4 regions of the Peribacillus sp. S4 genome follow, and region 3 is predicted to be linked to each of the others. Evidence: riboswitches for the same ligand, from Rfam matches in the RefSeq annotation. Region 3 holds a riboswitch; each other region holds the start of a gene.
The links. A riboswitch is a leader RNA that binds a small molecule or an ion and turns the genes downstream of it on or off. The one in region 3 is predicted to bind S-adenosylmethionine.

Region 1 (7,710 bases), 2.7 Mb from region 3:
TTAATGATTTCCACCCAAAACCATGAAGCGATCATGAATATGAAAGCGACGCTTTTAGACCTATTCGCCAATGACTTGACCTTCAAATCCATTTATCTCCTATCCACTGCATTATCCAACAAAAAGGAACTTCCCCATTTGAACCAATTTATGTACCCGGTTACTTTCTGGGCACCGGTCATCAAGTCGAACGAATTGCTTAAAAACGCAGGCTGATCCAAAAAAACTGCCGAAGACTATGAACTGCCCCGTAAATGTTAGACACCAAACTAACATTTACGGGGTGTTTTTTATGGCTAATTTTTCTGCCGAACAGAAAATATTCATTACACGACTTTACCTTGAAGGAAAGCACAGCTATATGGATCTTCAAAAAATATTTGAAGTTTCGTATCAAGTGATTCAAGGATGGGTTCGTTTATACCAAATTCAAGGAGCCGATGGATTTAAGAAATCCTATACAAGTTATTCTACGGAGTTTAAAATGGATGTACTTAATTATATGAATGAAACGGGTATATCTTCTTACGACGCAGCCGCAAGGTTTAATATTTCATCTCCAGCACTAATTCGGACGTGGAGAATAAATGTTAATGCCTATGGATTAGATGCCCTAATTTCTAAGAAAAAGGGGAGACCATCCATGAAAAAAGATATCAATCCATCCAAACAAATTGAAGGTTCGGTTAAAGAGCTTGAAGAACGAATTAAACAACTAGAAATGGAGAATGCGTATTTAAAAAAGTTAAATACTTTAGTTCAAATGCAGGAAAAATTACAACCCAAATCAAAGCGCAAGTAATTTATGAACTAAAGTCCATTTATGAGGTTGTGGCCTTAATTAAAGTCGCTGATATTCCACGTAGCACGTACTATTATTGGGAAAAACGCTTGAATCGAGAAGATAAGTATTCGAAGGTAAAAGCCACTATTCAGTCTATCTATCATGAACATAAAGGACGTTACGGTTATCGTCGTATCACAAAAGAGTTAAAAAAATATGGGTTTTCTCACAATCCAAAGACCATCAACCGCCTCATGAATGAAATGGGCGTAAAATGTTTAGTCCGTATGAAAAAGTATCGTTCGTATAAGGGGCGTGTTGGTCGAATTGCCCCCCATATTTTACAACGTGATTTTCAAGCCGAGAAAATGAATCAAAAATGGGTAACAGACGTAACGGAATTTCATTTATTTGGGGAGAAACGTTACCTATCCCCTATCCTTGATTTATGTAATGGTGAAATTATTGCCTACAAAGTGATGAAACGCCCTGTTTATAAACTTGTTGGAGATATGTTAGATGAGGCGATTAAACACCTAAAACCAGAAGATACGGTCATCCTCCATTCGGATCAAGGGTGGCATTATCAAATGAAGAAGTATCAAAAAACCTTAAAAGATTCCCGCATTATACAAAGCATGTCCCGTAAGGGAAATTGTTTAGATAACGCAGTCATTGAAAACTTTTTTGGCTTGTTAAAGTCTGAATTGCTTTATCTCCAAGAGTTTGAAAGTATGGAGCACTTTGAAAAGGAATTAGATGATTATATTCATTACTATAACCACAAACGAATGAAGGTAAAATTAAAAGACCTGAGTCCGATAGAATACCGAACTCAGGTCTTAGAAGCTGCTTAAATTATATGTCTAACTTTATTGGGTCAGATCACTAACTTCGGCAGTTTTTCATTTATCCTGAAGTATGTACGGAATCAAACGACATACCCTAATATTTTTAAACGGTTTTCAACAAAACTCAGCGCATATTGAAATACATCATCACGCTCCGGTTCATTGAAGATTTCATGATAAAGCTTCGGCCATTCCTTATATTGCTTTTCACTGGCCAAATTATAATTGAACCACTCACGAACCGCCTTCTTGTTCACGATTCGGTCATCTCCGCCCTGCATCACCAAAAGCGGAACATCCTGAAATTCAGGAATCTCTTCAAAAGCATCCTTCATAGCCTGTGCAAGCTCGCGATACCAGCGAACCGAAACCTTTGTGATATATAAGGTATCGTTTCTATCGGATTCACGAATTTCCGCACTTCTCGTCGCCATTTCAGGTGTCAATCCGGAATCCACCCTGAACTGAGGCATAACGATGTTCAAACCATGCGAGAGCATTGTAAGGAACTTCCGCGGCTTCGTCACGAGGCCCAAGCAAGGAGAAGAAAGAATCACCCCTGCAATGTCCCATTCCTCTTCCTGAAGAAGGCGTATCGAAATCAAACCGCCCATGCTGTGTCCAAGTAAAAAGACCGGCAACGAATATTCATAAGCCTCTTCTATCCAGCTTTTCACTTCGTCCAAATACTCATCAAAGGAATCGATATGTCCCCGGTAGGCGCGAGTAGTCATACCCTGCCCAGGAAGGTCGCCCATGACGACATGGTATCCAGCCGAAAGCCACATTTGTGTTACCCACTTATAACGCCCGTGATGTTCCATTGCCCCATGAATGATGACAATGACGCCCTTTGCGTCTCCTTCTGTCTCCCATTTCCACATTCGAAATCCCCCTTTCACTTTTCACTTGTTGTGTACGATCCATGATAGTTGAAATAATATATATAAATTATAACCATATTCGTGATTTTCGACAAAAAAGAAATCTAACAAGTTGTACATTGCTATTATAAATAGCCAAGTGTATTTGCATACGGTATATTAAAATAATACATAAAAACATTCACTTCGGAAAGGAAATGATTGAAAATGATTATTTATCCGTATAAAGGCAAAGAACCTGAAATTGCTGAAAGCGCTTATATTGCTGAAAATGCTGTCGTCACAGGTGATGTCAAAATTGGCGACGAAACATCAATCTGGTTCAATTCCGTCATTCGCGGTGATGTATCCCCAACCATCATCGGAAAAAAAGTCAGTATACAGGATAACAGCGTCCTGCACCAAAGCCCAAATAATCCATTGATCATCGAGGATGAAGTAACCATTGGCCATCAGGTCATATTACATAGCTGTAAAATCCGCAAAGGAGCTTTAATCGGCATGGGATCGATCGTACTTGATGAAGCCGAAATCGGCGAAGGGGCTTTCATAGGTGCCGGCAGTCTCGTTCCCCAAGGCAAATTCATTCCACCGAACATGTTGGCATTCGGACGTCCAGCTAAAGTCATCCGTGAAATCAACGAAGAAGATCGTCAGGATATGGAACGCATCGTACGCGAATACGCCGAAAAAGGCCAATACTATAAAACGGCGGAACGAATAAAGTAATGCACGATCACTTGACTGAAAATTACGAATACGTGAACGCAACTCACGAGTAAATCGCTTTAATTCACGAGTATTGCTCCAAATTCACGAGTAAATTGCTGAAATTCACGAGTATTTGCTCCAAATTCACGAGTAAATCGCTCTAATTCACGAGTATTGCTCCAAACTTACGAATAAATCGCTCTAGCTCACGAGTTTGGCCCTTAAAGTTTAATTTCTTTGGGATTTCTTGAATTATTCCCGCAGACGGCTAAGTTAATCCATAAAAAAGGTGCCCCGTAATAACGGGACACCTTTTTTTATATGAATTACGCTTGTGCTTTTAATGTTTCTGCTTTGTCCGTGCGTTCCCATGGAAGATCGACATCTGTACGGCCGAAGTGTCCGTATGCAGCTGTTTGTTTGTAGATTGGGCGACGAAGGTCAAGCATTTTGATGATACCAGCTGGACGAAGGTCGAAGTTTGCGCGAACTAGGTCAACAAGGACTTCTTCGCTAACTGTACCAGTTCCGAACGTATCAATGGAGATCGATACAGGCTCTGCCACACCAATTGCGTATGCCAATTGAACTTCCGCTTTATCGGCAAGGCCGGCTGCCACGATGTTTTTCGCAACGTAACGTGCAGCGTATGCAGCAGAACGGTCAACTTTAGTAGCATCCTTACCAGAGAATGCACCGCCGCCGTGACGAGCGTATCCGCCGTAAGTATCAACGATGATTTTACGTCCAGTAAGACCAGCATCCCCTTGAGGTCCGCCGATTACGAAACGGCCAGTCGGGTTGATGAAGTACTTAGTATCTGCATCGATCAACTCGGCTGGAACGACAGCTTTGATCACATGTTCTTTTAGATCGGCTTGAATTTGTTCAAGCGTAACTTCTGCATCATGCTGTGTAGAGATGACGATTGTATCTACACGTACAGGACGGTTATTCTCATCATATTCCACGGTTACCTGTGTTTTACCATCAGGGCGTAGGTAAGCAAGAGTTTCATCTTTACGAACTTGGGTCAAGCGGAATGAAAGTTTATGCGCCAATGAAATCGGAAGCGGCATAAGCTCTTCTGTTTCATTACAAGCGAATCCGAACATAAGACCTTGGTCCCCTGCACCGATTGCATCAATTTCTTCATCTGACATGTTTCCTTCACGAGCTTCCAATGCTTTATCGACACCAGCTGCGATATCGGCAGACTGCTCATCAATGGAACTCAAAACGGCACAAGTTTCAGCATCGAAACCGTATTTCGCACGTGTGTAGCCAATTCCTTTAACCGTATCACGAACGATACGCGGGATATCCACGTAAGCGGACGTTGTAATTTCACCAGCAACAAGTACAAGACCTGTAGTTACACTAGTTTCACACGCAACACGTGCATTTGCATCCTTAGCTAGGATAGCATCTAAAATGGAATCTGAAATCTGATCACAAATTTTGTCCGGATGGCCCTCTGTAACAGATTCAGAAGTAAATAGACGTTTCTTTGACATCATATTTCCTCCTTGGAAGTTAGTATGTTGTAGGCATAAGCCTGATTTTTACGGAACTCGTTTCCCTCATTAGTTTCAACTATAGACACAGAATTACTTATAAAAAACACAAAAACCTTCCCTGGCAAATGAGGAAAGGTTTAAAATTCTGTCTTCTATCCTTTCACTCTTATCGTTCAAGGGTTTTTTACCTTGCTCAGGTTAGCACCATCACCACTATTCCTTGAAGACCTTCGCTTTATTTTCGGCGATCGATCTTGGAGTCAAGTTCAATATGGCAGGTTGCTGGGTTTCAAAGGGCCTGTCCCTCCACCAACTCGGGATAAGAGAATCCGTACAATTTAAGATATTATCGTATCTGGCTGGAATTTGTCAATGCTTTTCTAAAAAGAACATTTCCACCCAGAACGGCGTTCATTTGAAAAAACATGTTGATACAACGTCCTAGAGGGGTTTACAACGCAATATACGAATAGAAATGTTGTAAATTGCCATTAATAATAAAGTATTGAATATCGAAAAGGAACGACATCCTGACTTTCCCTTTAGACATATATTGTTTACTTACTTCCTATTTAAATAAATTTTTCCTCATGAAAGTATATGCGATCATCCTGACTCGGTTCCTGCCGGATTAAAATGATTAATGCGGCCAGCTGAAAATAATCACAAATTAAAAGAAATAGTATAGACTAATTAAATGAATGTGTTATACTAATTATAATCTAAAAACTCAAACAAAGGAAGGTACCTCATATATGAATTCTGTAGATGTTTCTAATGAGTTACACCAATTATTAACAGGAAACAATGTGCAAACTCAACTATCAGTTCCTCAATTGGTCGAAAAAGTACTAAGCAGAAATGAAGGCGTTTTAACATCAACCGGCGCGGTAAAAGCTGAAACTGGCAAATATACCGGTCGTTCACCTAAAGATAAATATATCGTGGAAGAAGCATCAGTTAAAGATAAAATCGATTGGGGCCCAGTGAACCGGCCGATTTCCGAAGATGTGTTCAATAAACTATATAATAAAGTAGTTGACTACCTAAAAGCAAAAGAAGAGATTTTTGTTTTTAAAGGTTTCGCTGGTGCAGACGAATCATCACGTCTTCCCATCCGTGTTGTTAATGAATATGCTTGGCATAACCTTTTCGCCCATACTTTGTTCATCCGTCCAAACGAAGAGGAACTGAGAGGTCACGAAGCTGAATTCACGATCGTTTCTGCACCTAACTTCAAAGCGGACCCAGAAGTGGACGGAACTACATCCGAAACGTTCATCATCATTTCTTTTGAACGCCGTACGATCCTGATCGGCGGAACGGAATATGCAGGAGAAATGAAAAAATCGATCTTCTCGATCATGAACTACTTACTTCCAGAGGCTGGAATCCTTCCAATGCATTGCTCTGCCAACGTAGGACGTGAAGGGGACGTCGCTTTATTCTTCGGACTGTCCGGTACGGGCAAAACAACTTTATCAGCAGACACTAGCCGTAAATTGATTGGCGATGACGAGCACGGCTGGTCTTCTAACGGCGTATTCAACATCGAAGGCGGCTGCTATGCAAAAACGATCAACCTTTCACGTGAAAAAGAACCGCAAATTTTCGATGCAATCCGTTTTGGTGCTGTATTGGAAAATGTTGTTGTTGATCCGGATACGCGTGAAGCGAACTATGATGACAGTTCATTGACTGAAAACACTCGTGCTGCTTACCAAATGCAAGCAATCGATAACATCGTGAACCCAAGTATTGCAGGACATCCAAATACAATCATTTTCTTAACGGCTGATGCTTCAGGAGTTCTGCCTCCAATCAGCAAGCTTTCCAAAGAACAGGCAATGTTCCACTTCCTAAGCGGATACACTAGTAAATTGGCTGGTACTGAAAGAGGCGTAACTTCACCGGAAGCTACATTCTCCACTTGCTTCGGTTCACCATTCTTACCGCTTCCAGCTACACGCTATGCTGAGATGCTTGGTGATAAAATTGACGAGCACAATGCAAAGGTATACCTTGTCAACACAGGATGGACTGGCGGTGCATACGGAACTGGAAGCCGTATGAAACTTGCTTACACCCGTGCAATGGTACAAGCGGCGCTTGAAGGTGAATTAGCGAACATCGAAACGATCAAAGATGATATCTTCGGTTTGGATATCCCGCTTCATGTTCCTGGTGTTCCTGATGAAGTGCTTCAACCAATCAAGACTTGGGCAGATCCTGCCGCTTATAAAGAAGCAGCAACAGACCTTGCCGCACAATTCCGTGCAAACTTCAAGAAATTCAAAAGCGTTCCAAGTGAAATCGAAGAACTTGGCGGCCCGACAGCTTAATAAATTGTACACAAAAGGACCAAGCTCTTGCTTGGTCCTTTCAGTTTGTCGGTAAGAAACGTCACTTCCCGAACTGGATTACTTTATTAAGTGCCATGGAAAGGGAAACACCTCGTCTAATGTCGAATAAAGTACCAAGTAACCCGAAATACGGCATCTTCGCTCGAATTTACTGTCTTATACCCGAATACGCGTCTACCGTCGAATTCACTGCCTTGAAGCTCGAAATACGCCATCTGTGGTCGAAATTACTGCCTTATAGCACGTAATAAGGCGACTGCTCTCGAATCTACTAGCTTACAGCCCGAAATACGGCTCTTTCAGTCGAATTTACAGCCTTATAACCCGAAATATGGCGGCTTCGCTCGAATCTACTAGCTTACAGCCCGAAATACGGCATCTGTAGTCGAATTATAACTGCCTTTCAGCTCGAAATACGCCATCTGTGGTCGAATTTACTGCCTTGCTCCCGAATACACCGTCTACCGCCGAATTTACTGCCTTACAGTACGAATACGCGTCTACCGTCCAATTCACTGCCTTTCAGCTCGAAATACGCCATCTGTGGTCGAAATTACTGCCTTATAGCACGTAATACGGCGACTGCTCTCGAATCTA
Region 2 (7,710 bases), 2.8 Mb from region 3:
GAATTCTGCACTTTTACTCATGAATTCGCGCGGTTTACTCGTGAATTTACACGATTTACTCGTGAATTCACACGGTTTACTCGTGAATTCTGCACTTTTACTCTGAATTCTGCGTTCACTCGCGAATTCGCTCCATTTACTCGTGAATTTACACGGTTTACTCATGAATTCGCGCGGTTTACTCGTGAATTCTCCACTTTTAATCGTGAATTCTACGTTTACTCGTGAATTCACACAATTTACTCGTGAATTCGCTCCATTTACTCGTGAATTTACACGGTTTACTCGTGAATTCTCACGGTTTACTCGTGAATTCTGCGTTTACCGTGAATTCGGTCATTATATTCAATTGGTTCATTTGTTCGCATAAGTTATATAGATATTAATATCCCTAATCTGCCGTTAAAAACAAAAAAAGAGACCATAAATGCACATTATCGAATTAACGATAACGCATTCATGGTCTCTCCTGTTCTCCGGCCGAGTTATTAACTTGATTTCATTATAGCATACTCCAGCTCATTTGAGAAAGAATTCATGTTGTTTTTTATTTAAATGCCATAGCGGCATGTACGGCTTTCTTCCAGCCTTCATATAATTTTTCACTTTCTTGCTCTTCCATGGATGGTTCAAAGGTTTTGTCCACCGCCCATTGCCGGGAGATTTCTTCTTGATCCTTCCAATACCCGACAGCAAGGCCGGCTAGGTATGCAGCACCTAATGCAGTAGTTTCGTTTATGGTCGGCCTCTCGACGGGCACACGTAATAAGTCGCCCTGGAATTGCATCAAGAAGTCATTCTTGACTGCCCCGCCATCCACTCTTAATGTTTGTAGCTCGATTCCTGAATCCGCCTCCATTGCATCAAGGACATCCTTCGTTTGATACGCAAGTGATTCAAGTGTGGCGCGAATGAAATGTTCTTTTGATGTGCCGCGCGTCAAACCAAAAACGGCTCCCCGCACTTCGCTGTCCCAATATGGAGTTCCAAGTCCTACGAAAGCTGGTACCACATATACTCCATCCGTACTTTCCACCCGTTTTGCATAGTCCTCACTGTCCTTGGCATCATGCAGCATCCGCAGGCCATCGCGCAGCCATTGGATGGCGGAGCCAGCTACGAATATACTGCCTTCCAGTGCATATTCGACCTTCCCATTCAAGCCCCAAGCAAGGGTCGTCAATAGTCCGTGTTCGGAGCTGACAGCCTTGGTTCCTGTATTCATGAGCATGAAACAGCCTGTTCCATACGTATTTTTAGCCATTCCTTCATTAAAGCAGGCTTGGCCGAATAATGCTGCCTGCTGATCACCGGCTGCCCCGGCGATCGGAATCGATTGGCCGAAGAAATGATATTCGATCGTACGTGCATATTCCTCAGAGGAAGGCCTCACTTCCGGCAGCATCGACTTTGGTACAGTCAATATCTCAAGCAGTTCTTCATCCCATTTCAGTTCATGGATATTGTACATCAATGTCCGGGATGCATTGGAATAGTCCGTTACATGAGCCTTGCCTCCTGATAGCTTCCAGATCAGCCAAGTATCGATGGTACCGAATAACAGCTTGCCTTCATCCGCCTTTTGCCGTGCCCCTTCCACATTATCGAGGATCCACTTCACTTTCGTTCCGGAAAAATAGGCATCTATCAACAATCCCGTTTTATCCCGGAATAAATCATTAAGTCCCTTTTCCTTCAACTCATCACAGATTCCACTTGTTTGCCTGGACTGCCATACAATCGCATTATAGACAGGCGTACCTGTTTCCTTATCCCAAACGACTGCCGTTTCACGCTGGTTGGTGATCCCGATACCGGCAATTTGCTCTGGCTTTACACTGGATTCAGATAGTACACCGGCGATCACCGCCAGGATCGACCCCCAAATCTCATTGGCGTTATGCTCAACCCAGCCTGGTTTAGGGAAATGCTGTGTGAATTCCTTTTGGGAGGAATGGACGATTTCCCCCTTTTCATTAAATAAAATCGCCCTCGAACTTGTTGTTCCTTGATCTAATGATAAAATGTATTTTTCCATTGTGTATGCCCCTCCTTTTAATTAACTAGCGATATTTCTGCTATCCAATTCATGTGACTGTTTTTTACCAAAAGCATAGGCTACTATCAATAGTACCAGGCTTGCACCCATAACAGACCAAAATCCTGCCGTTATTTCCCCCATGAAGAATGCTTTATAACAAACGGCACCAAGTGAACCCCCTACAATCGGTCCAATGACCGGAATCCATGAATAGCCCCAGTTGGAATTTCCTTTACCAGGTATCGGCAGCAAAAAGTGAGCGATGCGCGGCCCCAGGTCGCGGGCCGGGTTAATGGCGTATCCTGTTGTTCCCCCAAGTGACATCCCGATCACGACAATCAATAACCCGACTGCGAATGGGTTTAGACCCTCTGTAAAATTATTGGCCCCTATAAATAATAGACCAAGAATAAGGATGAAAGTTCCAATCATCTCACTTAATAGATTTGAAAATGTGTGCGGGATTGCAGGTGAAGTCGCGAATACACCAAGCTTCGCCCCTGGATCATCCGTAGCTTTCCAGTGTGGCAAATAGTGCAGGAATACTAGAGTTGCGCCGAGTATCGCGCCAATCATCTGGGCAACGATGTAACCGGGCACATCACTCCATGGAAATTCTCCAATAATGGCAAAACCTACTGTGACCGCCGGGTTTAAATGCGCCCCGCTTATGGAACCCACTGCAAAAACACCCATGGTAACCGCCAATCCCCACGCAATCGTGATAACGATCCAGCCGGCATCTTTTGCATAAGAACCCTTTAAGGATGAACCTGCCCCAATACCTGCTCCGAATAAAACTAAAATCATCGTGCCTAACACTTCTCCCCAAAATGGAGTCATGATAAAACCCCTCCCCTGATAATTTTTTAAACCTTGCCAACAAATAAAAGGAGATCCACAGCAGAACTATATTCATAAAAAAAATTATGAATAGATCTGTTGTGAATCTCCTAGTCTCCGTCACATATATTAACTTGTACTGTAAAATATACTAGGTTATGAAAACGCTGTCAATATTTTGTGAAAAATTAATCTATTATTCTGTAATTTTTTTCAATTTTTCCCTATTAGACGATATCCCATAATTCAGTTTTTGAAGTGGTGATTGACGAGGCGCCGGCATCAAGGGCATTCAGGACTTCATCCGAAGTACGTATGAGGCCGCCTGCAAAAATCGGTGTCTGCAATCGTTCCTTCACTTCTTTTATCATCCATGGCATGGCGCCCGGCAATACTTCGATATAATCCGGCTTGGTTTTCTGCACCAGCTTATAACTTTTCTCAAGCGCATGTGAGTCTATTAAAAAGATTCGCTGGATGGCAATGACCCCCTTTTGCTTCGCCTTCAATATAACGCTTGATTTAGTCGAAATCAGCCCATAGGGGTTATATTCCTGACAAATGAATTCTGTCGCGTACTCATCACTTCTTATGCCATGGATCAAATCGACATGATAAATCATTTTCTTATTATGCTGCTTTGCCATCATACTTACATTTTTCAATTGTGAGATATGCAAATCAAGAAACACACCTATTTCATAGGAACTTTCTAGAAATCTTTCAAAATCCTTCATGCTTGCTGAAGCAGGCAAAATCTTCTGATCCATCATCATCCTCCTCATTCCCAGAAAAACTCAAAACTTCAAGTCATTTAGTATATTTTAAAGAACTTGATTTATCAAACACATTTTTTCATGAACCATGTAACCTTAACACTATCATACCTTTCACACCCTTTATAGATTGCGGCAAAGGATATATGTAAAATATCCCCTTGAATCATAAAGAGAGTTTCATTTTCAATGCACCTTCGACGAGTTCATACGATTTAATTGTGCCAATTGGAATTTTTCTCACGATGCTCCAAGCATTAACATTCATTTTGATCGTTCTTTTTTCATATTCAAAAAATGGCGGTCTGTTAAATATCCTTTTGTTGATGAAATCCCTGTCAATTGGTTCCATTTCGACTAATTCAAATGAAATCGTTCTTTTTTCCACATGAACCGGTTTTAATGTAATCCGGAAAGCTACGTTTTTCTTAAACAGCATTTTTTTCACTTCCATCGTTCCGGAAAGCACAATATGCTTTGGCGTAATTTCGACTTTAATATCCTGATCAGATGATTTCATTTTTATGATTCTCTCTATCATGGCTTCAGTTACCGTAATCGGTATGCCATTTTTGAATGGACTCATCCTTGCATTCCCTCCCCACTCAAAGCATATGCCGGATTCCCTGATGCCGTTAACATTCCAGCCCGGATAATAAACGGTATATTCGAAATATTCCAGCTCCACCCCTTGACCTTCATAAAAACTACCTGTATAGTCATAGTTAATTTAATAGACAACTCTTATCCAGAGAGGTGGAGGGACTGGCCCTTTGATGCCTCAGCAACAGACCGATCTTGTACTGTGCTAATTCCAGAAGTGTAAAAACTTGAAGATAAGAAGAGTATATAGCTTTGTTGCCAACACCTCTTCTTATTTTTAAGAAGAGGTTTTTTATTTTGGCTGTTTTCACATACTTTGTTGCTATTTACCAGGTAGTGGGTTGTGGTTGATTTCCCCTCAAGATGCTCGCTTTCCGCGGGGCGGGCGGTGAGCCTCCTCGGCGTAAACGCCTGTGGGGTCTCACCTCTCCCGCTGCTCCCGCAGGAGTCTCGCACTTCCGCTCCAATCAACCTTAAATAGTTTCGTTTAAAAACAACAATCTTTACGAAAAGAGCCTATATTTTTAAAAGGAAAGAAGGAATCAACATGTCAATCACATTAACGAAAGCACCATTCAGGGCGGACCACGTCGGAAGTTTATTAAGACCGGAACGTTTACATATTGCCAGGAAGGACTTTAAGGAAGGTACCATTTCAGCTGAGAGGCTTCGTGAAATTGAAACTGAAGAAATCAATCGGATCGTCGATAAACAAATCGAAGTTGGTTTAGAGGCCGTTACGGACGGTGAATTCAGACGAACATGGTGGCACTTTGACTTCCTCGAACATTTAAATGGCATCGAGGGATATGTAACTGAAAAAGGCCTCACATTCGATGGTGTCGAAACAGAGAGATATAATGTTCGCAATACCGGGAAGGTTTCATTCAACCCTGAACATCCCTTCATTCGTGATTTCATTGAATTGAACAAAATCGTGAACGGACGTGCCGTTGCCAAGCAAACAATCCCCAGTCCGAATCAATTATTTGCTGCAGGCATTCATAATGAAGACGTCTACCCTGATATTGAAGACTATGCAAATGATATCATCAACGCCTATCAGCATGCTTTGAAAGCCTTTTATGAAGCAGGTGTGCGTTATCTTCAATTGGATGATGTATATATTGCCAGACTTTCAGCTCCGGATTTCCAGTTCAAAGATGGAAAATATACGAGGGAACAATTAATTGATCTTGCACTTCGGGTCATTAACGGAGCATTGGAAGGCAAACCAGAAGACCTTATCGTCACTACCCATCTATGTCGCGGAAACTACCAGTCGACATGGGCGTTTGAAGGAAGCTATGCCCGTATCGCCCCAACTTTATTGGCAAAAGAAAAAGTGGATGGATTCTTCTTGGAATATGATGATCAACGCTCAGGGGATTTCAAACCATTGGAATACATTCCAAATGGCGGTGCACGGGTCGTACTGGGTGCCGTCACTTCAAAAAATGGAGAAATCGAGGACAAGGAAGCTGTTAAGGCACGCATTAAAGAAGCATCGCACTTCGTTCCGCTCGAACAATTATGCTTAAGCCCTCAATGCGGCTTCGCCTCCACCCATCACGGCAACAAGCTAACCGAAGCACAGCAATGGGAAAAGCTGAAATTCGTCGTTGATATAGCAAAAGAAGTATGGGAATGATTATTTTACGGAGACTTTAAAACTTATTTACGGGATTCAAACAACCTAATCGGCTTCAATATAAGCGTGCCGATTAGGTTTATTCTTATAACCCTAAAACTGAAAGCAAACAAAAAAAAGAACGACCATCTGGACGTTCCCTTTTTACTTGCAGCTATCATCCTCCTCCTCCTCCATTTTCTTCACGAATATATCATCCGTCACCCTATCTTCCAGCTTGTTCCTCAAGGCCAATTCCGCAGCCTTCCCATCACTAGGCGATCCGTCCGAGAAATACATCGGAAACAAGGAGAAAAACATAACGTAGAAAGAAAAATAGATGAATTGATACCAGATCACCGAGCTGTCCAGGATATTCTGATACACTAAGCTATATATGATCAGCATGCTGACTAAATTAAAGATAGCCCCCCCTAAATATATCAGCGTATTCGTCAATCGATTATCATGTTTCAATCCCTTGAACTCGCAAGTCCCATTCCAAAAATAATATTTCCTCACCTCTATGTTCCGAAAGGCGAAAAGTTTATTGCCACAACCGATCAAGATTTTCTTTTCTGATCCCCCAAAGAGCGTAACAAAGAAAATATGCCCGCTCAAATGTATCAGCGTAACGATCGGCATGATCAAAAAAAAGGAAAATAGAAATTTAATGATATCAGAGAGACCAAACATATTTAACTAACCCCCTCCTTACCAGGATGCTACTCTGATACCCTGCCCACACTGGTTATAACTAGTAAATTTTCACAGTGGTAATATGTTGCTTTCCACAAATGATAAGAGGATAATTATTCTCCTTCCGCTTCACTTCGACCTTCGAACTTCGAACGATCATATCGACCCTCCCCCTGCTTTTTCCGGCATTCAAAAAAAACAGGCTATCACCTTCCAAAAAACTCGGAAAAGCGATAGCCTTTACATCTTTATTTAGCGATTGGGGGTGCGAAGGATTTCTGCGTTGTTTTGTCCTGGCTCCAAGCCTGCATGTTTATATCCAGGGGTGAAAACCGATGTTTTGATCGGGCAGGCGATTTGCCTCTGGACATTCCCTTTTCCGTCAGGAACCTCGACGATCATTCCCCTCTCCTTCAATTGGGGATGCTCGGCCGCTTCGGTGAAAGTCAGCACTGGTTCTGCGCAGGCCTCGAATTCAGCGAATAACTCCTGCCATTCATGAAAATCTCTTTCAAGGAAAGCCAGCCGGACGGCCGTTTTAAACCTGATTCCGCTTTCTTCATCGCTTTTCATGCTCAGCTCATATAATTCGGGTGCACCGATCGCTTCACATAATGCTTTTCGAAAAGGGGGCTCAAGGCTGCCTACCGAAAAATAGCGTCCATCTTTCGTTTCGTAAAAGTCATAAAAAGACCCTCCGTTCAGCATCAGTTTTTCTGGTTCAAGTTCAAGGCCACCTTGTAAATTCAGAGGTGCGGATATGGCATTCAAGGCAAAACTGCAGTCGGTCATGCTGATGTCGATGGCTTGGCCGAATCCTGTTCTTTCCCTGTGAATGACTGCAGATAATATTCCGATGACAGCATGCAATGAGCCTCCGGCAAGATCTGCTATTTGGGTTCCGTTTTTTGCCGGACCGTCCTTTTTCGTACCGGAATAGCCTGATAAGCCTGCTATCGAAATATAATTGATATCATGTCCCGGCCGTTCTTTATAGGGACCAGTCTGGCCATAGCCCGTGATGGAACAGTAAATCAGCTTCGGGTTGATCGATTTTAATGCCCCATACCCCAGTCCCAGACGTTCCATGACACCTGGACGGAATTGTTCAATGACGA
Region 3 (7,710 bases):
AAAATAATTACCTTTAAGAAAGTCGTTGAACCTTGTTTAACATTCATTTAAAACACCTCACCTATTTAATGACAACTTGATTTTAGCATATTATTTATCGTATAACAGTAAATTTATATTGTTTTTATTTGTATTATTATTGTTATTGAAATATCTTTTTAATTTTAACAAAAATAAAAAGCACTTCTCATTACAAAGAAATGCTCTTACTTTAAAATTTACAACTTGTTCAACAAAACTGCCCGTTTAGATTTATGTGGTCTTCTGGTGCGTTGAAGAGGCGTGTTTGTGAGGTCGTTGAATGTTTGATGGCAGGCTTTACAGCTGTAACGCTGCTGTTTCACCTCTCCAGCACATGTTTTGATAACGTATTTACCAAATCGCACAACAAAATGGCTGTCGCAATGTGGGCAGACAAGACTAGTTTTATGCTTTTGTACCTGGATTTCATCAATTGCACGTATAGGAGCCGACATCGGTTTCGTTCGAGACTGCAAGAAATATACAATTTGCTGTTTACCGCTTTCATTTAATTCTTCGGCGAGCTTCTTTATTTCCTTTAACTCCACGCTATATCATCTCCGAACCATCATTATATCTTTTATTATGCCCATTAACCCCTTTGTTTGTCTAACCGAAGACTGAATAACCAAATACATAATGCCCCCCGATAGAGAAGAGCTTTTATAATCAATGCTGTATATTCAATTTACCATGACTTTTGCTAGCTGCCGGGGCCACGCCGTTAATCACGAAACTGAAAACGCTGCCAATTGTAAGAGTGAACAAAGGCAGCGTCCCATCCTTATTGAAGAAAATCAACAAATTTAGACACCCCTATTTTATTAAAACGCTTGTTTTTCCTGACTAGCCATAAATTTCTTGCCATATTTATTCTGTATATATCCACTTCCCGCAAAAAGCCTTGCTCCAATTCTCTTGCCACTGTCAACCTTGGCAAAATGCTGATTCCAAGTCCGGCTTCAACCGCACTTTTTATCGCTTGTGTACTGCCAATCTCCATGTAGCTTTCAATTTTTTCTAAAACCCCATACTCCCTTAGCATATTTTCTACGATAAGCCGTGTTCCGGAAATGGATTCACGCCAAATCATCCTTTCATTTCCCAATTCCTCTAGCTGAATTTCTTTTCTGTCTTTCCATGGGTGGTCGGATGGACATACCAATATCAATTCGTCTTCGGCGAACTTGTCTACAATAAAATCGGTGTTTTCCACAAGTCCTTCCACCAAGGCCAAATCAATGACATCGTTTGAAAGATCCTCCAGAACCCGGGGCGTATTTTTTATCGTCAATGTCACTTTTATTTCTGGCTGTTGTTTTTTGAATCTCCCAAGCAAGCTAGGCAATAAATACTCACCGATAGTCAAGGAAGCCCCTACTATGAGATTTGCATTGTACTTCCCCGTCGATTGCTGAATCACTTCTTTTGAATGGTTGAAGTCATTTACTATGGCTTTTGCAAAAGGATATAACAGCTTTCCTGCTTCTGTAACTCTAAGCCTTCCTTCCTCACGGTCGAATAACAAAGTGTTATAATAATTTTCCAGTTGATGGATCTGCCGTGTTACAGCGGGCTGAGATAAGAAACTTAACCTCGCTGCCTGGCTTATACTTCCTTCATCCACCACTAAACAAAACATTTTCAGATTTTCCAATTTCAAGAAAACGACCTCCATGTTTTTAGATAGTTTATTAAAATGATAGCATCATTAGGTAAATGGTGAAATGAAAATAGTGAGATACATTCTAAGGCTATTCAATTTTTGGCGGCATTCTAATAAAACGGATAAATCTTCTGGGTATAACGTTTTGTTATACCCGATGATTTTGTTGCAATTTACCCAGCCCTTTTTCTTTGATATGTTAATGATAAGAATTAAACAATGCATGCAAAGGAAGTGACTGATGTCAATGAAAGGACAATGGAAAACTCTATTCCAATTATTTTGGACCTTTTTTAAAATAGCACCTGTCACATTCGGAGGCGGGTTTGCGATGATCCCTTTAATCGAAAATGAAGTGGTCGAAAAGAGAAAATGGATGAAAAGCGAAGAAGTTACTGATGTTTTTGCTTTATCTCAGTCCGTACCGGGAGCTGTCGCCATCAACTCCGCCACCTTTATCGGCCATCGAATTGCCGGAATGAAGGGGGCAATGGCAGCCATGATCGGTGTTTCATTACCTACCTTTTTAATTGTTCTGCTCCTGGGCATTGTTTATTTTTTCATTCAGGATAATCCGAAGGTAGAATCCGCATTCATATCGATCAGAGCTTCCATAGTAGCCATCATCGCCTATGCGGCTATCAAGATAGGAAAAACCGCAGTTGTTGACAAATCAACTTTCTGTATTTTAATAGCAGGAATTCCCGTCCTCTTCTTTCTTCACCCTGTGATGGTTATAATAGCAGGAGCTCTAGCCGGTATTGTGACCATCTCCATTAAGAGAAAATTAGGTTACGATGTCAAGATGGACAAAAAAGATAGGAAAATAGAAGAAAATGATTTCGAACCTTTCATGGGTGCTGGCATATAGGTAACACAAAATAGGGACTAACTAATTTTCAAGAAAGCATGTGATGGAATGATGGAATTGTGGGAGTTGTTTAGCACCTTCTTTATTATCGGCTTTGTATCTTTCGGAGGCGGATACGCCATGATTCCCGTAATAGAATCGGAAGTCTCACAGCATGGATGGATGACAACGCAGGAATTCACCGATATAATCGCCATTTCCGGGATGTCCCCAGGACCTGTCACCGCCAATAGTGCCATTCTCGTTGGCTATTCCACTGCTGGGTTAGCAGGAGCCATATCATCTGCTCTAGGAATCTTGCTTCCTGCCATTATAATCGTAACCGTTATAGCCACATTTTTCAGCAAATTGAATCATTATCCAGTTGTTCAATCCATGTTTTATGGATTAAGGCCCATTGTCACTAGTTTGATCATCTTTGCAGCGATCAGTTTAGCACTTTCCAATCATATGATAGCCGTGAACTTTTCATGGCATACGATAAGCTTATTACTCGTTTTTGGTTTATCGTTATTTGCCCTAATGAAATTACGCTGGCATCCAGCCTATGTAATTATTCTTTCCGGTTTAGTTGGTGTTGTCCTCTATTCATGACAGGTGTCTCACACACAACCATCATTAATTTGGACCGGAATTAAGCAGAAAAATTGAAAAGTGTGAGAAAACTTTATTATGTTTATGTATTTACCATACAGAAAACACCCTGCATCCAATGATTCAGGGTGTTTTATTATTATATTCTCTTTTTAAGAGGTACGTTTCTTCATTTCATCATTTCCCGGCTGAAACCGTGGAAAACCAATCAGGATGGCAATGATGCCACAAAGTCCAATCAGGATTGGGTAATATGAATACGGCAAGATGCTTAACGGAGAAATTTTTGCTACCCCTGCTGCAACAAGCAGTTGTGCTCCATATGGGATCAACCCTTGGATACAACATGCAAAAATGTCAAGGACGCTCGCCGATTTCCGCGGATCAATCCCATACTTTTCAGAAATATTTTTGGCAAGTGGCCCGGCAATAATAATCGAAATCGTGTTATTTGCCGTTGAAAGGTTCGTTAAACCAACAAGCCCCGCAATGCTGAATTCCGCCCCTTTTTTCGATTTGCTATTTCGTGTCACTAGGTGGAGTAGATAATCGATGCCACCATTATGTTTGATTACGGCTACCATACCTGCAATTAAAAGGGCAAGGAAGGAGATTTCATACATTCCCGCCATTCCTTCTCCAACTTTTTGAATGACACCCAACGGTTGATAACTACCATCTGCCAAGCCGATGATTCCTGCAAATACGATTCCGATGGAAAGGACCAAGAACACATTGACTCCTGCCAATGCAGTGACCAATACGCAAAGATACGGAAGAATCTTCACCCAATCATAAGACTGTTGGGAAATGTCAGCCTGTTCACCCATCGTTAAAATTCCTAGGATGGCACATGTGATGATGGCTGCAGGTAAAACGATGAAAAAATTCACTTTAAACTTATCCTTCATTTTCGTTCCCTGAGTTCGAACAGCAGCGATTGTCGTATCTGAAATGAATGAAAGGTTATCCCCAAACATCGCACCACCAATAACGGCTGCCATTGAAAGGGCAAGTGAAATATCAGTTTGTTCACTAATCCCTACCCCGATAGGTGCCAGGGCAACTATCGTTCCCATGCTTGTCCCCATGGATAGAGAAATAAAACAAGCGATGATGAAAATCCCCACCATTAATAGATTTTGGGGGAAAACAGCTAAGGCAAGATTCACGGTTGATTCAACTGCCCCCATGCCATTGGCAACTTCGGCAAAAGCGCCGGCCAAAAGGAAAATGATAACCATTAACATAATATTGGCGTCCCCGGCACCTTTACAGAAGATATCAACCTTTTCATTGAATGTCTCTTTCCGATTCATCGCCAATGCAGCTGCCGATGCAATGGAAATCGCTACAATCACCGGAAATGAATAAAAATCTTTAGTGATGATTCCGGATCCAATAAATAAAATTAAAAATACGACAAATGGGATCAATGCCCATGGATTCCCTTTATTGTTTGCACTCATGATGTACACCTCTTTTTATTTTTCCCGCGACATGTGTCACAGCTCTTATTCTATTAACAGTTTTCGCAAATAACTCCAATTTGAACCTACCTGATTTTCCAGTCATGGAGCTGTAGCAAAAAACTGGCATAAAAAAAGACCCCTTCTATTTAATAACAAGAAGAGGTCTTTTAATTTATAAAAAACACCCTCCTTATCTTTCAGGCGAAAATCAGCCTGCTGGATTTGGCACAGCACTCCATTTAAGTCCGCTGCCGAGACATCTTCGGGCCAGTCCCTCCGTCTCTCTTGATAAGAAGATTACATTATATAATTATTTAAAAATTACGATGCCTGCCAGAAAAGTACCACGCTGGAAACTTGCCTGAGTTCGTGACATCGAAAGTCGTTTTGAAAAGCAAATATAACAGTACAGCATTTTGTCTATTTTCGCAAGGGTTAATTTTTAAAGTGTTTCACATGCACTCCTTACTGTTTATAAAGAGATCTAAGTTGATTGGAGCGGGTGTGCGAGACTCCTGGGGGAAAAGCGAGTGCCTTGAGGCGACGTCAAATTGTAAAAACCATAAAAAAAATGCAGAAAAACTCGATTTTCATCGAGTTGTCTACATTCTGAGAGGTCTAATGACCTCTCAGCAAATTTGTTGGATTAGGTTAGGTGAATTATTTTTAGTCGAGTTCACATCATTCGATACTTCAAATGCTTCCATCTGTTCCGAATCGAATGATTTTAAATACTGTTGCAGATATGCAGGATCATTAATGGAAGGATTCAACCAATCTTTTTCATCTTCTGGTTTTAGGATGACAGGCATGCGGTCATGAATGCTGGTCATTAGCTCATTTGGCACAGTTGTTATAACAGAGCACGAATAGATGCTGATGCCTTCAGGAGATTTCCAGGATTCCCAGAGACCGGCCATTCCAAATGGAGCATGATTCTTCAGTTTTATCCGCATCGGTATTTTTCTTTCTGGTGTCTTCTTCCATTCATAAAAAGAGTCAGCGATTATCAAGCATCTCTTCTTCTTATACGCATTCCTGAAGCTTGCTTTCTCAGCAATGGTTTCCGCTCTGGCATTGATCATTTTGTAGCCCGCTTTTTCGTCTTTTGCCCAGAAAGGAATGAGTCCCCACCGAAGATATCCAATCCGGTTCCTTACCCCGTCATTAATGACGGAGAGCACGGATTGGGAGGGAGCAATATTGTAGCTGAATTGGTATTCCTCATCAAATGACCCTTGGATATCAAACCGTTCTTTTATTTCTTCTATGTCAGTGAAAAGAGTGAAACGTCCACACATAATATCGCCACCGTATTAAGATTTATTACAGTGTATCAAATGGAATGGGCAGGCACAAATCAGCTTTCTAAAATCCTGATATCAGTAAATGGTTGATTAAATAATTCGCTGGAAATCAAAAGAGTGCCAAGGACTTCTCTTTCATCTTCAGCTTTAATGATTTCCGACAAAATTAAGGTACTGCCATTCCTGACCGTTACTTTATATTCATTCATGGAATCCCTCCTCAAAAGGCTAGATGGTTGTTATTATAAACCAAAAACCCATAAGTATCAGTATTGAACTTAGCAGAGGCATGGAAAATCCACATGCCTTTATACTTTAAAAATGGTTAGTCGAACGAAGCAATGCCAAGGACCATGAATCCTTGTGAAGGAGGCGCAAAAAACTGTCCATGAATGATTCATGGACAGTCTGGGGGCTTTAAAGGTTTTTCGCATCAATATTGAAGATAACATTAAGGAAAGCCCCAACAGTCGATACGAAAAGAAACGCTCTTTCTGGGAAGACCGAATTGGAGTTGCCGCCATCCCATGTCCATTATTTAAAATGCAGCAAAACCTCATTTATTAAATGCCCTGCCAATGTAACGGTCTTATTATTTTCGTCCAATGAAGGGTTCACTTCAGAGATATCAAATGAGAGGATCTTTTCATTCGATACGATATGCCTAATAATGGCACGGACCAATTTCGGATCCAGTCCAAACGGCGATGGTGCACTTACCCCAGGTGCGTAGGCTGAATCAATAACATCCGTACATAATGTAAGCATGATATAGTCATTTTCCTTAGCGAATTCATTTATCCTCCGCTTCGTTTCATCCATTTCGTATAATGACAAATCTTCTTCCAATATGTAGTCGACATTACTCCTCTCTGCAGTTTCAAACAGTGCCTTCGTATTCCCCTGCTTCTGAATTCCGACACATAAATAGCCACAACTTTGATCTTCGTCCAAAATCTGCTTAAACATCGTGCCAGATGAAGTTTCATTTTCATAAGGTCTCATATCAAAGTGAGCGTCAATATTAATAATCCCTAGTCTAGCTTTTGGTCCAATGGATTTCCTAATCCCAAGATAATGGCCATACAGGGTTTCGTGACCTCCCCCAAGTATGATAGGAATCGCTTTACTCTCCAAAATCCGGGCAACAGCTGATCCCAGTTGAGATTGGGCGGCTTCCATCTCTGTACTTTCACATATTACATCGCCAGCATCCACCAGCTCGGTTTGGGAAGGTAAATGACAAGGTAATTTTGCCAACGATTGCCTAATATGATCAGGACCCTCGGCAGCACCAACCCTGCCTTTATTCCTTTTGACGCCTTCATCACATTTAAAGCCAATCAGTCCAAAAGTTCGTGATGCATTGGAAGAGGTGGCTAATTCCGAAATGGGTGCCAAGCGCACTCTTTGGTGGTATCTGAAGCTGTCCAGGTCAGTTTGGGAATCAATTCTTCCATTCCAATATTTTAAAGTCGGGTGAGTATACATAATTTCTCCTTTATTTTAAAAATTCCGAAATATCTTTCTTAAAAATTATAATAGAGATAATGTATAATTACCAATACAAAAATTTAATATTTCTATAGAAGGTCAGCGTACATTTATGATATTGACAAATATATCTGTTGGAGAATATCTTCCTTGTATCCGTTTGACATTGCTGCTCAAGCCAGTAGATTTAGCAAGGGCGTATCGATTTTGCCTATAAATAAAATCCACAAAAAGCCCAATTTCTCGGTGTTGTAAAGAGAGAAATTGGGCTTTGGCATCATATAA
Region 4 (7,710 bases), 920 kb from region 3:
TTTAACTGGTGAGGAAACGTCGGCGGATGAGCGCCAGTCAACCTTTAACGAAATGGTTGAAGTGGCATTGGAAGCAGCTATCCAGGACTGATAATTTTATGTAAATGACAGGCGGGTGACCAGGAATAAGTGATGCTGTATAATAGCATGTTGGATACAGGCTCATTTGTTCCAGGTATCCGCATTTTTGTAATATCAGGAGATGCCAGTTGTCCTTGGAGCATTCTCCATGATTTGAAGTTTTTTAAAAAATACATATGGCTATAAGTTGTTATTTTTGATAACTATTATTTTTCGATTGGCAAGAAAGCTGATAAAATAGGAATGAAATCGTTTATATCGTCATGAAGAATGAAAGTGGTGAGGCTTCAGTGGAAGAAGAAAATCAAAAACAGACAAAAGAGGCAGGGAAATTCATAAAAATAAAGAAGTTTACGTTCATTATGGGGATTTTCTTAGTCATATTTCTAACTGCAGGGATTACTACAATAGCCTTGACCTTTGGAGATAAAAAAGTAGAGTCATTAGCACCGGATAAGCATGCGGAATTTGAAAAGCTGTATTCTACATACGATAAGATAAAAGATGACTATTATGAAGAGGTTGATGAAGAAAAGCTGGTTGACGGCGCAATTAATGGAATGATCAAATCATTGGATGATCCCTATTCTGCTTATATGGATAAAAAGGAAGCATCGAGTTTCCGTGAGAGCATCTCTTCATCTTTTGAAGGAATCGGTGCTGAGATTCAGGAGCAGGATGGACAAATCATGGTGGTCTCACCGATAAAAGGATCCCCAGCAGAAAAAGCAGGGGTAAAACCGAATGACATCATATTAAGTGTGGACGGTAAAAGTGTTGAAGGACTCAGCTCTTCTGAAGCTGTCCTGAAAATCAGGGGCGAAAAGGGAACGAAAGTGGATTTATCCATCTCAAGAGCTGGTGAGTCGGAACCGATTGAGCTCACCATTAAACGGGACACAATTCCGATTGAAACGGTATATGCGGAAATGCTTGATGATGGAGTTGCAAAAATTCAAGTGACCAGTTTTTCCGAACATACAGTCCAAGAGTTGAAAACGGCGCTTGAAGAAATGTCGAAGAAGGACATGAAGGGTCTCGTATTGGATCTGCGAGGAAACCCAGGAGGACTTCTTGATCAAGCAATAGAAATGGCAAGCCTGTTCATACCTAATGGGAAAGTGGTCCTTCAAGTTGAGGATCGCAGCGGGAAAAAAGATGTCTATAAATCGGAGAATGATGGAGAACTGAAAATCCCGGTAGTCGTGTTGATTGATGATGGAAGTGCCAGTGCTTCTGAGATCGTTGCAGCGGCTGTCAGTGAGTCTGCGGACATTCCATTGATCGGTGTCAAGTCATTTGGGAAAGGGACAGTGCAGCAAGCCAAAGACTTTAAAGATGGATCTAACTTCAAATATACGGTAGCTAAATGGTTGACTCCTGAAGGCAATTGGATTCATAAAAAAGGGATCAAGCCGGATATTACTGTGAAGCTTCCTGATTATGCCAGCCTTCCGTACATTTCGCCTGATAAGGAATTGAAAGCATCCGATTCTTCGAGTGAAGTGAAAGCAGCTGAAGAGATGCTGAAGGAAGCAGGCCATGATCCAGGGAAGATAGATGGATTCTTCGATGAAGCAACCAAGAATGCGGTCACAGCATTCCAAAGGGAACAAAAAATTAAAGAAACCGGCACCATTAAGGATGATACTACCGTGAAATTGATGCAGGTCATCCAGGAGAAAATCCTTAAGAACGACACACAAGTGAAAAAGGCAGTGGAAGTATTAAAGAAAGAAATCAATAAATGATTTTGATTGAAAAGCCTGTCAGCGGTTATCGTTGGCAGGCTTTTTTTTCGTTTCATGCATAGAATTCCAAAATTAGGCAGAGAATAGGGGTAATTTTCCGATGAGGTGAGGTAATGAAAGAAAAGGTATTGTTCATATATCTATTGGTCTTGATTCTGGCAGGCTGCATCTATGCCCCTTTACCCAAACAAAATGGAAATGAAGGTACGGAAAAAAAACTAACCAATGAAGAGACTAAGGAAAGCGATAAAACATTTCTGTTAATTGGTGTTGACACAAGGGGAGAGCAAAAATCTCGTTCAGATGCGATTATCCTGGCAAAATACTTTCCTGAGCAGGAGAAACTGAAGCTGGCTTCGATTATGCGTGATAGTTATGTGAAAATCCCCGGGAATAAATCAGGATATAACAAAATAAATGCTGCTTATTATTATGGTGGAAGGGAATTGCTCAAGAAAACCATACAGGAAAACTTCGATGTCAAGATCGACCATGTAGCGGTAATCGACTTTAAGGGATTTGTGAAGATGGTGGATTTACTTGCCCCTGAGGGGGTGGCGGTGAATGTGGATCAGGAAATCATAGATGATATGAGCATCCAAGCAAGCGTCGGTAAAAATGTTTTACATGGTGAGGAATTATTGAAATATGTCCGTTTTAGACATGACGATGAAAGTGATTTTGGCAGGGTTGAGCGTCAACAAGAAGTAATGGTTCAATTAAAAACAGCGTTTATAAATCAAATCTCATCCTTCGAAGGTTTGGCAGCCCTTCCTAGTATAATCGAACAAGGACTCTCGTACTTGGATACGGATATTGGACTGAAAACAATAATGGAAATGGGTCCCAAAGCCGTCTTCCATACACCGGACACGGTCGAGACCTTAAGGGTTCCAGTGAAAGGAAGCTTTAAAGATGAAATATATCCCCAGTCCGGAGCCGTTTTGGAAATGGACTGTACCGAAAATAAAAAGGCACTTCAGGAGTTCTTTTCAAAATAATAAGAATGTCCTATGCTCTTTTATTATCGAAGACATCCTAATATTAACTGAAGATGTTCAAATTTAAATATTGTATTATAGACCTCGCAAGAATAATCTTAATACGATCACCTTTAAAAAACGAGAGGGATAAAAAATCCTTCTCGTTTTTTAACACCATAAAAGGAACCTGGATCAATTAACAAAATGCGGAATGTTTTTGAAGAAATCCGGTGTTATGATGCCGTTTTCGGTAATGATGCTTGTAATTAGATGATTCGGTGTAACGTCGAAGGCTGGATTGAAAGTCTTCACGTTTTCCGGAGCGATCCTTACACCTTGAATGAAGGTGATTTCCGTTCCATTCCGTTCTTCGATCGGGATGGATGTGCCGGATTCGATAGAAAGGTCGAATGTGCTTGATGGTGCGGCCACATAAAAGGGGATACCAAAGTGCTTGGCTAATATGGCCAATCCCAACGTCCCGATTTTATTGGCAGTATCTCCATTTGCCGCAATCCTGTCGGCCCCGACGATAATTCCCTTTATTCCTTTCTGGTGAATCGTATGGGCAGCCATATTATCAGAAATTAAAGTGACGTCAACTCCCGCTTGCATCAATTCCCAAGCCGTCAAACGCGCCCCTTGCAGGACAGGCCTTGTTTCACATGCGTACACTTTTAGCGGAAAGTCCCTTTCTTTAGCCAGGTGGAAGGGAGCCAAGGCTGTGCCATACCGAGCCGTGGCGATTCCGCCAGCGTTGCAATGAGTAAGAATGGAATCTCCTCTATTGAATAGGGATAAACCATGTTCCCCGATTTTCCTGCACATTTCTTCATCTTCAGCAAAGATGGCTTTAGCCTCCGATACAAGTGCTTCCTTGGCAGTTGAAATGCTTTGAGCAGCCTGCAAGGTGTTCTCCATCCTCCTTAACGCCCAAAAAAGGTTGACTGCAGTAGGCCGTGAAGAGGCGAGTTTTTCAATATGCCTCGTTACATTTTTCTTGAATTCCCCTAATTCAGCGGTTGTTTCCTTCTTGGCGCCAAGTGCAACACCAAATGCTGCCGTCAGCCCAATTGCTGGGGCACCGCGAACTTTTAATGACAAAATGCTGTCATATACATCATCAACAGAATGAAGTTCAATAAATTCAGTTATGGAAGGAAGGGCTTGTTGATTTAATAATGTAATATGGGTATCATCCCAATGTACCGAATATGGTAAGGGTGCTAGTGTAGTCATGTGCAGGTCTCCTTTTAAATGGTTGAGTAAGATGGCAGTGTCCGTTGCTTCAACGCTTCAATGACGGCTGGAACATCCAATTCTCCCCGTTTTTTAATTAAAAAAGTACCGATTTCCAATGTTGCCGTTTTGGCTGCGATCCTTGTTTCTTTATCTTCAATGACGTTTAAATCGGCTACATGGGAAAGGCCAATGGTTCGCCGAATCAGTTCGCAGCCGGCAAAGCCGAATGCATCTTTTTTGAATTTTGTCAGTAAATAAGGCAGATAACCCTTCACATGGCGGAATGGACTTTTATTTTGGACCTCCCATAATTTGGTGTAAGTTTCTTCAAAGGCATTCCAAAATTCATGAAGGAGCGTGAAAATCTCTTCCTTTCCAGCGCCATTGCGTGTGACTGCCTGAAAGAGAAGATTGGCGGTGTATTGACCAAGATCAAAACCAACTGGCCCATAAAAAGCGAATTCCGGGTCAATAACCTTTGTTTCAGTTACACTTGCAAATATACTTCCAGTATGTAAATCTCCATGAAGCAAGGCTTCCTGCTCGGTTTCAAAGCTTTGCTTCAGCTTGGCGACCTCAAGTATCACTTCTTGATCATTCCATATTTTTTTGGCGGCATCTTTCAATTCCACCTCGAAATCTCCAGGGAGTTCCTCAAAAAATGGATCCGTGAAAATAAAGACCTCAGTGATTTTGCAGAGTTCGGGATTCGTGAAGTGTCGGGCCACCTCCTTTTTCGAAGAGGGTTCTAAATGATAATCGGATGTATAAAATGCCGTCTTCGCAACATACTCACCAATATGCTGTGAAAGCAATGGATATGAATCGCCATCGATCAATCCTTTTCTAACGATTTTCAAGTGCGATAAATCCTCCATGACTGTGATGGCAAGCTGTTCATCCGAATAGTAGACTTGCGGTACGAATTCGGGGCAATAACTTCTGAAATGAATCAGCGCATTCGCTTCAATGGCTGCCCTTTTCAATGTCAGCGGCCAGCTTTCACCAAGTACCTTGGCATAAGGGACCGCTTGTTTGATTATTAGACCTTTGTTTGTGACCGTGTCTGTAATATGAAAAACATAATTTAAGTTTCCATCGCCGATTTCATTACATTTCAAACTTGCATCCGCATTGACCAACCCAAGTTTTTTTGCAAGGGTTATAGCTGTTTCGTTTGTCAATCTCTTAAAATTTGAATGGTTTTGAGTCATTCTTTTCCCCTCCAGATTCAAAATAAGAATAAAAAAGCCTCTTTCATATAGAAAGAGGCAGAAGTTTTGACTTCGGACCTCTTATCTTCCAGAAAATGAATTCTGGTGGAATTAGCACCGTGCTCTGTGGATTTAATAATCCGGCGGAAGATCCGCCCCATTTCACAATGGTATTACAGTCGGTTGCTGGGCTTCATAGGGCCTTTATCCCTCAGCCTGCTCTTGATAAGAGTAAATGTTTTCTGAAATTTTAATCTTCGGGAAAATAATATCAACTTTTTAAATAGTTTGTCAATGGGTAAATTAATAAAAGTCAGGACGGCGATCCTCGAATACAGGTATTTTGTTACGTGCTTCCGTAACTTTGTTGAAGTCCAAAGTGCCTGTCAATAGTTCGTTTCCTTCTCCGGCTTCACTTATGATATTCCCCCATGGATCAATAATCAAGGAATGGCCCGCAAATATATTATTGACATCCGAACCTGTACGATTAACGGCTACAACATAGGCTTGGTTCTCGATGGCACGGCTTATCAATAAGGCTCTCCAGTGATCGAGTCTCGGCTTTGGCCATTCAGCCGTAACGAATAGAACTTCCGCGCCTTGAACGGTATGGGCTCGCTGCCATTCAGGGAAACGAATGTCATAACAAACGAACCCGGCACATATTTTTTCATCAAGGGTAAATAAACCATCTTTTTCACCTGGCTGCAGGAAATGATGTTCATCCATTAATTGAAATAAGTGAAGCTTATCATATTCTTTAATGAGCTTTCCGTGTTTATCGATGATGATCATGGTGTTATAGATTCCCTTGCTTGTTTTTTTCGCAATGGAACCGCCGATGATGTGAAACTGGTGTTTCTGTGCCTGTGTGTTAAGAAATTCAATCGTTTTTTCTGCCTCTTGATCAGCAATATCATTCAGCCTGGTCAAGTCGTATCCGGTTGTCCAAAGCTCTGGTAATATGACGATATCGGGTTCGGACCGAGCTGCTTTTTCCATCCATTGTTCTGCAACCTGAAAATTGATATCTGGTTGCCCGAAAGCTATATCCATTTGAATACAAGCTATTTTCCACTTCATCGTTTAAACCCCCTACATGTAAAAAATGCTTTACAAGACTACGATAAACATATATCATTTGTGACTAGAATTTCAAGAAATTTCAGAGAAGGTGTATAAATGGTGCAATTCGAAAAATCCGGACTGCTTCAGGACCTGCCCAAGCAGTTTTTTGCTTCACTGGTCGCAAAAGTCAATGCAATCACGGAGCAAGGACATGATGTCATTAATTTAGGCCAGGGAAACCCTGATCAGCCGACGCCGGAACATATCATCAAAAGTTTGCAAACTGCCGCTGAAAAAACGATTAATCATAAATATTCGCCATTCCGGGGACATCAATATTTAAAAGATGCTGCTGCCGTCTTTTATGAACGGGAATACGGTGTCAAGCTGGATCCGAATAGTGAAGTGGCGATTCTCTTCGGGGGAAAGGCAGGTCTTGTCGAACTTCCGCAGTGTTTATTGAATCCAGGTGATACAATCCTTGTTCCAGATCCCGGCTATCCGGATTATCTATCCGGTGTTGTTTTAGCCCAGGCAAAGACCGAACTGATGCCCTTGACAGAAGAAAATGATTTTCTTCCGAAATACGATGACATACATAAAGAAGTTCTTGATAAAGCCAAAATGATGTTCTTGAATTATCCGAATAATCCCACAGGCGCTTCTGCAACTGAAAGTTTCTTTGATGAAACCGTCTCCTTTGCAAAAGAACATTCAATTTGTGTGGTCCATGATTTCGCCTATGGGGCGATCGGATTCGACGGAAAAAAACCGATAAGCTTTCTCCAGGCGGAGGGAGCGAAGGATGTAGGAGTTGAAATATACACTCTATCGAAAACATACAATATGGCAGGGTGGAGAGTCGGCTTCGCAGTGGGCAATAAGAGTGTAATAGAAGCTCTTGAACTATTACAAGACCATCTTTATGTGAGTCTTTTCCCGGCGATACAAGAAGCTGCGGCAAGCGCTTTGCTTGACTCACAGACCTGTGTAGAGCAGTTAGTGCAAATGTACGAGGGGCGAAGGAATGTTTTCATTGAGGGATTGAGGTCCATCGGATGGGAAGTCAAAGCTCCAGCGGCATCGTTTTTTGCCTGGCTCAAGGTACCTGGAGGTTTTACGTCCGAGAGTTTTGCGGACTATTTATTAACGCATGCCCATGTAGCTGTTGCCGCAGGGAATGGGTTCGGTGAATTTGGCGAAGGTTATGTCAGGGTAGGGCTACTGACTTCGGAAGAACGGCTGCAAGAGGCTGTGGAACGAATACGGACATTAAACTTATTTTAATGCAATAAGGTTCACCTTTAAATAGTTAAAACTTATTGACAAAGTAGGAATTACCTGTCAGAATACAAAATAAATTCTTAA

Region 1: linked by a shared signal. The riboswitch ahead of metK (methionine adenosyltransferase) and the one ahead of ACJ9PY_RS10825 (Na+/H+ antiporter NhaC family protein) in region 3 are both predicted to bind S-adenosylmethionine.
Region 2: linked by a shared signal. The riboswitch ahead of ACJ9PY_RS24135 (5-methyltetrahydropteroyltriglutamate--homocysteine S-methyltransferase) and the one ahead of ACJ9PY_RS10825 (Na+/H+ antiporter NhaC family protein) in region 3 are both predicted to bind S-adenosylmethionine.
Region 4: linked by a shared signal. The riboswitch ahead of mtnK (S-methyl-5-thioribose kinase) and the one ahead of ACJ9PY_RS10825 (Na+/H+ antiporter NhaC family protein) in region 3 are both predicted to bind S-adenosylmethionine.

Annotation. Positions count from the first base shown of each region.
Region 1 covers NZ_CP175708.1:4,966,241-4,973,950, forward strand. Annotated here, with positions in the region: gene ACJ9PY_RS23720 (hypothetical protein) at 1-216, shown strand, start outside; one part of gene ACJ9PY_RS23725 (IS3 family transposase) at 293-752, shown strand; one part of gene ACJ9PY_RS23725 (IS3 family transposase) at 752-1,641, shown strand; gene ACJ9PY_RS23730 (alpha/beta hydrolase) at 1,716-2,519, opposite strand; gene ACJ9PY_RS23735 (gamma carbonic anhydrase family protein) at 2,730-3,248, shown strand; gene metK (methionine adenosyltransferase) at 3,557-4,750, opposite strand; SAM riboswitch class I at 4,914-5,076, opposite strand; gene pckA (phosphoenolpyruvate carboxykinase (ATP)) at 5,506-7,092, shown strand.
Region 2 covers NZ_CP175708.1:5,026,391-5,034,100, forward strand. Annotated here, with positions in the region: gene ACJ9PY_RS24110 (hypothetical protein) at 1-234, opposite strand, end outside; gene glpK (glycerol kinase GlpK) at 548-2,038, opposite strand; gene ACJ9PY_RS24120 (MIP/aquaporin family protein) at 2,060-2,884, opposite strand; gene ACJ9PY_RS24125 (glycerol-3-phosphate responsive antiterminator) at 3,112-3,660, opposite strand; gene ACJ9PY_RS24130 (hypothetical protein) at 3,827-4,348, opposite strand; SAM riboswitch class I at 4,402-4,503, shown strand; gene ACJ9PY_RS24135 (5-methyltetrahydropteroyltriglutamate--homocysteine S-methyltransferase) at 4,811-5,914, shown strand; gene ACJ9PY_RS24140 (hypothetical protein) at 6,059-6,589, opposite strand; gene ACJ9PY_RS24145 (CaiB/BaiF CoA transferase family protein) at 6,845-7,710, opposite strand, start outside.
Region 3 covers NZ_CP175708.1:2,268,665-2,276,374, reverse strand. Annotated here, with positions in the region: gene ACJ9PY_RS10850 (DUF2975 domain-containing protein) at 1-47, opposite strand, end outside; partial or broken gene ACJ9PY_RS10845 (transposase) at 255-569, opposite strand; gene ACJ9PY_RS10840 (LysR family transcriptional regulator) at 806-1,684, opposite strand; gene ACJ9PY_RS10835 (chromate transporter) at 1,929-2,558, shown strand; gene ACJ9PY_RS10830 (chromate transporter) at 2,607-3,152, shown strand; gene ACJ9PY_RS10825 (Na+/H+ antiporter NhaC family protein) at 3,305-4,621, opposite strand; SAM riboswitch class I at 4,812-4,919, opposite strand; gene ACJ9PY_RS10820 (SOS response-associated peptidase) at 5,254-5,925, opposite strand; gene ACJ9PY_RS10815 (hypothetical protein) at 5,985-6,140, opposite strand; gene hutG (formimidoylglutamase) at 6,466-7,422, opposite strand.
Region 4 covers NZ_CP175708.1:3,184,269-3,191,978, reverse strand. Annotated here, with positions in the region: gene deoD (purine-nucleoside phosphorylase) at 1-91, shown strand, start outside; gene ACJ9PY_RS15015 (S41 family peptidase) at 372-1,832, shown strand; gene ACJ9PY_RS15010 (LCP family protein) at 1,946-2,833, shown strand; gene mtnA (S-methyl-5-thioribose-1-phosphate isomerase) at 3,008-4,054, opposite strand; gene mtnK (S-methyl-5-thioribose kinase) at 4,069-5,271, opposite strand; SAM riboswitch class I at 5,350-5,503, opposite strand; gene ACJ9PY_RS14995 (carbon-nitrogen family hydrolase) at 5,575-6,357, opposite strand; gene ACJ9PY_RS14990 (pyridoxal phosphate-dependent aminotransferase) at 6,457-7,629, shown strand.